DNA from 4 places in the Paenibacillus sp. 01L418 genome. Region 2 is predicted to be linked to each of the others. Evidence: riboswitches for the same ligand, from Rfam matches in the RefSeq annotation. Region 2 holds a riboswitch; each other region holds the start of a gene.
The links. Region 2 has a riboswitch for cyclic di-AMP ahead of AC1DSE_RS03930 (C40 family peptidase). Riboswitches for the same ligand answer to the same signal wherever they lie in the genome.
Positions count from the first base shown of each region.

Region 1: it holds a riboswitch for cyclic di-AMP, as region 2 does, so the genes downstream of both, AC1DSE_RS05730 (TrkH family potassium uptake protein) here and AC1DSE_RS03930 (C40 family peptidase) in region 2, are expected to answer to the same signal.
Region 3: it holds a riboswitch for cyclic di-AMP, as region 2 does, so the genes downstream of both, AC1DSE_RS26325 (hypothetical protein) here and AC1DSE_RS03930 (C40 family peptidase) in region 2, are expected to answer to the same signal.
Region 4: it holds a riboswitch for cyclic di-AMP, as region 2 does, so the genes downstream of both, AC1DSE_RS12230 (ubiquitin-like domain-containing protein) here and AC1DSE_RS03930 (C40 family peptidase) in region 2, are expected to answer to the same signal.

Region 1 covers NZ_JBFTSN010000025.1:1,011-3,211, reverse strand. The annotation lists gene AC1DSE_RS05735 (CPBP family intramembrane glutamic endopeptidase) at 1-540, opposite strand, end outside; cyclic di-AMP (ydaO/yuaA leader) riboswitch at 786-990, shown strand; gene AC1DSE_RS05730 (TrkH family potassium uptake protein) at 1,081-2,201, shown strand, end outside.
Region 2 covers NZ_JBFTSN010000015.1:26,513-28,713, reverse strand. The annotation lists gene AC1DSE_RS03935 (FAD-binding domain-containing protein) at 1-324, opposite strand, end outside; gene AC1DSE_RS03930 (C40 family peptidase) at 483-959, opposite strand; cyclic di-AMP (ydaO/yuaA leader) riboswitch at 963-1,116, opposite strand; gene AC1DSE_RS03925 (hypothetical protein) at 1,349-1,498, opposite strand; gene AC1DSE_RS03920 (hypothetical protein) at 1,534-2,118, opposite strand.
Region 3 covers NZ_JBFTSN010000324.1:388-2,588, reverse strand. The annotation lists gene metE (5-methyltetrahydropteroyltriglutamate--homocysteine S-methyltransferase) at 1-448, shown strand, start outside; gene AC1DSE_RS26325 (hypothetical protein) at 522-947, opposite strand; cyclic di-AMP (ydaO/yuaA leader) riboswitch at 951-1,112, opposite strand; gene AC1DSE_RS26320 (hypothetical protein) at 1,159-1,587, opposite strand; cyclic di-AMP (ydaO/yuaA leader) riboswitch at 2,027-2,201, shown strand, end outside.
Region 4 covers NZ_JBFTSN010000072.1:11,087-13,287, forward strand. The annotation lists gene AC1DSE_RS12225 (TatD family hydrolase) at 1-299, shown strand, start outside; cyclic di-AMP (ydaO/yuaA leader) riboswitch at 484-664, shown strand; gene AC1DSE_RS12230 (ubiquitin-like domain-containing protein) at 913-2,061, shown strand; gene rnmV (ribonuclease M5) at 2,186-2,201, shown strand, end outside.

The DNA.
Region 1 (2,201 bases), on a different contig from region 2:
ATTCAATGATCCAGCTGGTTTCATTTGTTTGTTAATTAAAAATTGTTCACTGTTGAATGATTGATTGTTCAAAAATGTTTTAACCACTTTTTGCATTTCATCTTCTGTTAGTCTTTGACCGTCGAGTTCATCAAGCTTCAAGTTCCAAGCTACGACTTTCCCGCTGTGCATATGCAGATAAACATATCCGCTGCCGCCGCCTACGAATTTAAGATCAACCTGAAACGTATCTGTAGGAAACCTAGGGTCATATTTATCCGTATATGTTTTGACTAGCTCATATTTAGATAAGTAGCCATTCATAATTTTATCGGTTTGATGTACAGCTTTAGCTGATTTCACCTTCAAGCCTGTTTCTTTTTCAACAAATGCAGACGCCTTATCCTCCGCCGCTGATTTCGTAATGACCTTGGTATTCATTTCGCCAGATGAGATAGCTGTAATCATTGGAACGATTTGTACGGCTCCATAAATAATAAAGCAAGCAACTGCTGCCCATATAAATCGTTTCCATTCATTGGGTTTAATAGAATCAATCATAGTTTCACCTCAACTGTCTTCATAATAAATAGCTCATTTTATTACCTTAACATATGAATCCCTAAATTATCCAATGAAAATGACCGTTTGTTTTCAAAAAAATGCGAAATAACGATGTCCAGCAAGCTAGCTATGTGCTGGTTCGTCCCATTGCCCTAATTTGAGCTAATATCGTCCTGTTTGTCATAAACGTCACCTTTATATCAGGAGTGCTTAGGGATTATAATCGTTATCGTCATACTAATTGCATAGCATAGCCGAATTTCCTAAGGAAATCGGGGGAACCATAAAGTTGTCTAAATGGATGAGCCTGCTGAAAGCAAAGCAGTTCAACATTAGATAGCATGGGGTGAATTTTAGCGGTGAAGCATCGTCTTCTTCCGCTGAATAGGGCTGCCTGTCCAGGCCCGAATCCGTCAGCTAACCTCGAAGGCGTATTGGAACAGGACTCATCGCACGAGCACTTGAGTTTCCAGTGCTTTTTTTTATGCTTAAAAACAATAAATGACAATATGACATAATCAAAAAGAAGGGAAATGAATGAAGGTTAGTTGGAATGTTTTGAAGTGGTCACCCCCGCGTATTTTGGTAAGTGGATTCGCTCTTATTATATTGCTGGGTGCCTTATTATTATCCATGCCTTTTGCATCGGTAAGCGGTGAGAGATTGCCTTTTATAGATGCGCTGTTTACGGCAACCTCGGCAACCTGTGTAACAGGGTTAGTTGTCGTTGATACCGGAACTTATTTCTCTATATGGGGTCAAATCATATTAATGTGCCTGTTCCAGCTTGGCGGACTCGGATTTATGACGATGGCAACGCTGGTAGCGCTCGTACTTCGCAAGAGGATTTCGCTGCGTGAGCGGCTTTTGCTGCAGGAATCCATGAACCAGTCGAGCATGGAAGGCATCGTGCGTTTGATTAGACGCGTTATTGTGTATTCATTGACAATAGAGCTTATTGGCGCTGCGTTGTTTGCTTCGAGGTTTGCATTTGATATGCCGCTGGGCAAAGCGATTTATTTTGGAGCCTTTCATGCGGTTTCATTGTTTAACAATGCTGGTTTTGATATTTTTGGGAACTATCGCAGCTTGACCTTATACGTTTCTGATCCAGTCGTCAATATTGCAGCTATGATGCTGATTATTTCGGGTGGACTCGGCTTTGTCGTTATGTCGGACCTGATGGAGTTCCGCAAAAACCGCAAGCTGTCGCTGCACAGCAAGGTCGTGCTATCTATGACAGGAACGCTTATTGCAGTAGGGACACTCGTCATATTTATTTTTGAATTCTCGAATTCGAAGACACTGGGCTCTCTGGACTGGGGCGGGAAAATTTTGTCCTCGTTCTTCCAGTCGGTAACGCCGCGGACGGCAGGAGCCAATACGCTTGATTATACGGCTATCCGGCAAGCAACGATGTTTTTCACCATTATATTAATGTTTATTGGCGCCTCGCCCGGCTCGACGGGCGGCGGTATCAAAACAACAACTTTTGCAACGCTGGTCGGCGCTGTATTTGCAATGATTAGAGGACGAGAGGACATCGTTCTTTTCCGTTACAGATTAGGCAAAGACAGAATTTTTAAAGCACTCACGATTACTTTGATCTCTTTATCGCTTGTCATTATTGTAACGATGATCTTGTCGATGACGGAGGA
Region 2 (2,201 bases):
CTCATCTCGCTGCCGTGAGTAAGGCGTATAGTCTGTGTGAACAATAACCTCATCAATAGGATGCGCATGCAGCAGTGCTTCGGTGATCGCAGCAGGATTACCATAAAGCACATGCAGTTCCTTTCCTGCATTAGAATAGCTGTGCAGAAGCGAGGCGGCTTGCGCCATGAAATTCCGGCCGCTATGACTAGTTAAACGGCCATCTCCTGTAATAACGGGATCTATGATTAGCAAATGAATGCCTTGTTTCTCTTTTTTCTTCAAATAATCAAAAGCGCGCAAATCTGCAATACGCAAATCCTTGCGGTGAATAAACAAATACATCAGTGATAGCTCCTTCCATAAGCGCAACATTGAACGGCCGCATTCCAGCTGGAATGAAACAGCAAAGCCGCAAGTCATTTGTCGTCAGAGGACAAAAAACTGCGGCTTTGCTAGATGAGTCTACCCGTTCAACCCTCAAGAAGAGGGATTAGGTTGCTCTATTTTACGTCAACGTTGGCTTGGTATGAATCAGCATCCATGATACGACGAGCAGTTACATATCGTCCCTCATAGTACTCGGAGTTAAGTTTGTCAGTTACAACGCCTCTGCTCGAGGATGAATGTACAAACTTTCCATCTCCAATGTAAATGCCAACATGGGATACGGCGCTATTATTGCCGCCAACTGTGTCGAAGAACACAAGATCTCCCGCAATGAGGTCAGCCTTAGCGACCTTTGTACCTTCTTTTGCTTGCGAACCAGAAGTACGTGAAAGCTCAATGCCCATTTTCTCGAACACATAGCTCGTGAAGCCGGAGCAATCAAAGCCTTTCGACGACGTTCCGCCGCTTTTGTACGGAGTGCCAATAAGATCATTAACAATTCCGTTCAATTTTGAGTCAGCGAAAGCGCTTCCCGCTTGAAAAGCGAGCACGAGAACGAGACCCAGGATTAATGTGGTAATCTTCTTCAATTGTGAAACTCCTTCCAATGCCGACGAGGTTAGCTGTGGGGTTCGGTTGAAGGCTCCCTATGATTCCTCGGGCGTTTGAAAAAAACTCAAACGTCGGAATCAATTCACCCAAAGTGGTTCCCCCGTATCCCAATAGGGAATTAGGCAGTTTTTTTATTGCTTTGAGAAATATTCGATTATTTTCAATGATCTCCTGCCTTTAGTGGCAATTTCTAATAATTCTCATGTAACCTTTTGACAATTTGCTTCGTTAAACCGTTCTTTCTGTAATATAAACACGCCATAGTAGTGCTTTCTAACTAAATACATGGAGTCAATTTCATTAATTATGTGGATGTTGTGTAAAATATACCGTTTTGTCCTTTAGGCGCTATATCGCAAGGACTAGCTTAAAGTGCCGTAAACGGCGGTATTTCACCATTTTGCTCCTCATAAATTAGAAAAATCTCATCTATATCACTCGTGAATAAGCGTAGATTCAGACAGCCTAGCTGCTGCTCCAGATAGAGCGGCAGAAATAGACAAAGGAGGCTGTTCATGAGAACAGCCCCCTTTGGGCAATCGAAAAAAAGATTTATTTTGCAGTAACGATTTTTTCAGAAATGAGCTGTGGATCGTTGTTTTTTTGCTGCATCCAAAACTGTACCTTGTATTTTCCGGCATTTTTGAAATCGTAGGAAACGAGCTTGGAGCTGAACCAAAAGGTGTCTTTTTCGACGAACTCTTTAAAATCATCATCATCCTGGCTGCGGCTGTCGATTGTCGTTTCCTTATCATTAGGATCAACGATGGTCACTTTGAACTCTGAAATCGCCATATTCAAATTATCGATTTGTGCTTGCACTAAAAATTTCTGAACACTGCCTTTATCAACCTGTCCGAACATAGCTCGCTTCTCGTTCATTAGAAACATATGCACATTGGGCTTCTGAATAATGAGCTTCTTATCATTGCTCTTCCATTGGACGAAGGCTTGAAGGCTGTCACTTAAAGAACGAATGCTAATATAAACCTTATCATCCACAACGACAGCATCGTCAGTGGATTGCTTATTATTATAAAGGAGCGTTACCTTTTGAAATAGTTTGTCTGCTGCAACCAATGAACCGCCCGATAAGAGCAATACCATGGATATAATAACTAGTTTTTTACGCATCATTTGTGAATATCCCCCATTTTTGATTTTCTTTCAGTTATTTATACAGAACTGCCATCATTTAGTTGCGGTTAGTTGTAAAAAAA
Region 3 (2,201 bases), on a different contig from region 2:
TGATTGGGATGCCTATTTAAAATGGGGCGTGCATGCGTTCCGTCTATCGACTTCAGCTGTGCGTGACACAACACAAATTCATACACATATGTGTTATTGTGAGTTCCATGATATTATCGATTCCATTCTTGCGCTGGATGCGGATGTCATCTCCATTGAAACCTCGCGCAGCCATGGCGAGCTGATTCATAGCTTTGAGGAGAACACCTATGACCAAGGCATCGGCTTAGGCGTTTACGATATTCACAGCCCGCGTGTACCTTCAGTGGAAGAAATGGTCAGCATGATCGAGCGCGCCATTAAAGTGCTAGATCCTGCGCTCTTCTGGATTAATCCGGACTGCGGCTTGAAAACACGCGGAATGGAAGAAACGGTTGCTTCACTACGCAACATGATGCTGGCTACTTACCAAGTCAGAGAGCAGCGTGCTGCATTAGCGAAGGTTTAATCCCTAAATACAATAAGACAGTCCAGAACTAGGTTATCTGTTCTGGACTGCCTTTTTTTTCTTATGAACGAAATTAATCCAAAGAGATGTAGGAGACGGAACGTTGACGCAAAACAGACTCTTCATGGTCGTTGCTGTACGGGGCTGCATCGGCGGATTGTGCTAGGACATGCTTGACGGCGGAGACGAATAAGTCGAGAACGCGCCCATCCTGATCCGTTTTGTCATAGTGATACTGGTTAAGAGGTGGTAGAGGAATGCTGCCGATAAAAGACTGAAGCAGGTCGCTCCATCGTTCTAAGTCAATGAGCTCTTCTGTGTCGCTGGCAAATAGTTCACTCCAGCCGAAGCCTTGATTGCTTGTTAAACGAAGACATACGCGATGGCCTGCAGAATCGACGGCAAGAGCAGGAATGACGAATAGCTCGATTCGTGTGACAGATAAATAAGGGGTCTGTTCCGTAAAAAGATGCAGATTTCGTGCACAATTTGTCAACATATACATCTCTCCTTTATTCGCTTACGAGGTTAGCTGTCGGATTCGGGCTAGAGAGAAAGCCCTACCAGGGTTACAAATCCCTGGATTCACCCCTTGCGAATCGATCTCGATCGATCGCGATGGTTCCCCCGCTTTTTCATTCGAAAAATTCAGCGTAAATAGTTTACTCTTAATTATACCCTTCATTAACGCATCTGTAAATCAGAAGTGCTTAAAATAACGATACATAAGAGATAGCTTGTTTAAATAAAGTATGCTCTTCACGGTCATATTCACAGTTTGGAAAAGTGTAATGATTGGATTCTATATGCAAAGCAGCGGCTGCAAACAAATGAAATATACGCTCGTCCTTCATCATTGGATCTGTTTGAAAAACAAAAGGAGACGCAAGAGGAAGTGTGCCGATGAACCTTAGCAGCATACTGCTCCATCTGATCCAGTCGCAAGGCTTCTCGGATTTTTTAATAAACAGCTCACTCCAGCCATGACCATTAGCAGTGGAGAGCCTCAGGCAAACACGGTAACCATTCGATTCAAGCAAGCAAGCCGGCAGCACAAACATTTGAATTCGTTTAATTTCAAACAAGGCAGCAGGATGATTTTCCAAGCTTGGCAAAGGTACTTCAACTGGTGTAGACATCAATGAGATCTCTCCTCGATTTGAATAATTCACCGATAATACTCAGCCATATTGGCTTGCCGTCTATGGTAAACCCGAAATGCAATATTGTAAAACTGTGGTATATCGTGAAAAGGCAGCCATATGCCATATTAAAAGAAATCCATTCGTTATGGCAGTAAAAAGATATTTATTCTTCGAAATACTCGTTTATTCTCTTCCATTCTCGATTATAGAGAAATCTGATTATTCACGCATAAAATCGTTGGAAAGGGATTGAACACTATTTTTGAAAACAAGAGTAAAACTGAGAAATAGTGAGATATCGAGAGATCGAAATGAATGTAAGCGTTGCGAATCGCTCTGCAAGGCTGAAACTGGCTAAATTAGGTAGCAGACTGCCTTTACAGTATTTATAGCGAGGAGTAATATTCGATACAGGATTTATAAATAAGTTTCGATTTACTGATCGCTGAGTTTCCGTGAAAGCGGAAGCGGGGGAACCAATAATGACGCGATGCGCCTGTTCGATGTGAGAGTCGAACAAACGCAGAGCAGGGGTGAATCTTTGACAGGTGCCATGGATACCGGTCAAAGTAGGGCGACTCTCACCGCCCGAATCCGACAGCTAACCT
Region 4 (2,201 bases), on a different contig from region 2:
GCAGCTGGGAAACGGCTAAACAATGTCTTGATATGAACTTCTATATATCATTTGGAGGACCCGTTACTTTCAAAAATGCAAGGGTGCCAAAAGAGGTGCTTAAGCAGGTTCCGATCGACCGAATTTTGATCGAAACGGATGCTCCATATTTAACTCCTCACCCGTTCAGAGGGAAGCGAAATGAGTCCTCTTACGTCTCTTTAGTTGCAGAGACAGCAGCCGAATTATTGGGCAAAACGGTAGAAGAAATAGGCGTAATTACGACTGAAAACGGTCGAAGATGTTTTGGTATTGTCTAAAAACGAGAGGAATAATGAGAAATAGAGACCTTTATCGCGTAAAAACTAATTTTTATAGCGATAATCGCTTATTTTTTCCTGCTTTATCCTGCTTTTTCGCTTAAATCGTCTTTTATCGTATCTTTACAATTGACCTCGTATGAAGGTATGATTCATCTCAGAGCAATAAAATTTTGTATTGGATTTCCAGTTTACGCTTAATCTCCATTCGGAGAGCGGGGGAACCATGTACGGTTTTTAATTCCGTATTTTGAATTCTTCAGGGGTGAATTTCGAAGCCATTGCCATGAGCATTGTGTAACGAATAGGGCGACTCTCTTGTCCGAATCCGTCAGCTAACCTCGCAAGCGTTATAGAGAGTGATCAACCTCGTGCATCCATTTTTCTGTATCCCAGTGAATCATTTAACCGGGAAGCCACGAAACAGATCCTCTGTCGACGGCTTCTTTTTATTTTCGAATAATCGGGAATTTGTCGACATAGGGATAAAAGATGGGGGTGGGAGGATCGATAGCAGTACTGGATTGCGTGCTCGCACGCCAATATACTATAGTCGCGTCAGTTGTATCATGCGTAACACTTGGCGGCGGGGCTATGAAGGAGGACCGATGAAGTGGGAATACTCCAGGTTAAGGACACCCATGGGAAACGATCATCCAGCATGTCTTTCGCATTGCGATGGAAGCGTGAAAACTTGCGTTTGATTCTTTTGAGTGCTACTATCTCAATCGCTATGACTTTCATGTTTTTGGTGTTGTTGTACGGAACGGCTGTCAAAAGCGTCTCCGTAGTAGTGAACGGACAAGAAACCATTGTGGAAACGAAGCAATGGGTCCTGCAACGCCTACTGGATGAACAAGCTATCGCAATTGGACCACATGATGAGGTGTCCATACCGCTTAATGCGGCAATAAAGGACGGAGATCGTATAGAGGTGACTCATGCGATACCGGTAATTGTGAAGGCTGATGGCAAGACCTCTACTGTATATACGACAGAGAGAACAGTGCAGGCAGCGATCGAGGAATTACATATTCCAGTTCGTGGTCAAGATAAAGTAATACCTCCGCTTCATACCGTTTTGGACAACGAATTGACTGTAACCGTCGTTCGCGTAGATAAGAAGGTAGCTGAGACAGAGCGTGCAATGCCATTCTCTATTGTGAAGAAGAACGATCCAACGCTGGAAGCGGGCAAGCAGAAGCTTGTTCAACCCGGCAAGGAAGGTCTGATCGTAGAGAGTATCGAGAAGCAGTACGAGGACGGTATTCTTATATCGAAGAAGATGGTCAGCAAAGTGGTTGAAACCGCTGCGGTTAATCAGGTTGTCGCCATCGGAACGAAGAAGGAAGAGCCTAAAGTATCTGTGCTCTCGAACAAGAGCCCGAGCTTTACTTCGCTTACGAAGAGCGGTGTAACGTTTAAGGCGAGAAAAGTACTTAAAAATGTCACGTTGACTGCTTATTCTGCAGACCTCTCTTCAACAGGAAAAGATGAAAGCCATCCGGAATACGGGATTACATCATCAGGCACTCGTGTGCAAGAGGGTCGGACGATAGCTGTTGATCCGAAGGTTATTCCCATCGGTTGGTGGGTTTATATTGAAGGAATCGGTTTCCGCCGCGCTGAGGATAAAGGAAGTGCGGTTAAAGGCAACAAAATCGACGTATACTTTGATAGTACAAAGATTGCGAACAAATTCGGCAGGAAAAAAGGCATCACTGTATATGTGCTGGGGCCGAATAAACCAACTGCAAGCTAATTGAGCGGTTACCATCATCTTATCGCAATAATCAATTAAATATGCCATCATAAGGAGAGGCACTGCCTCTTCTTTTTGCATGTCTAAGGGTCTAATACAGTTTATGTAGAAGGGGATGATCTTGGTGATCAAAGAGATCA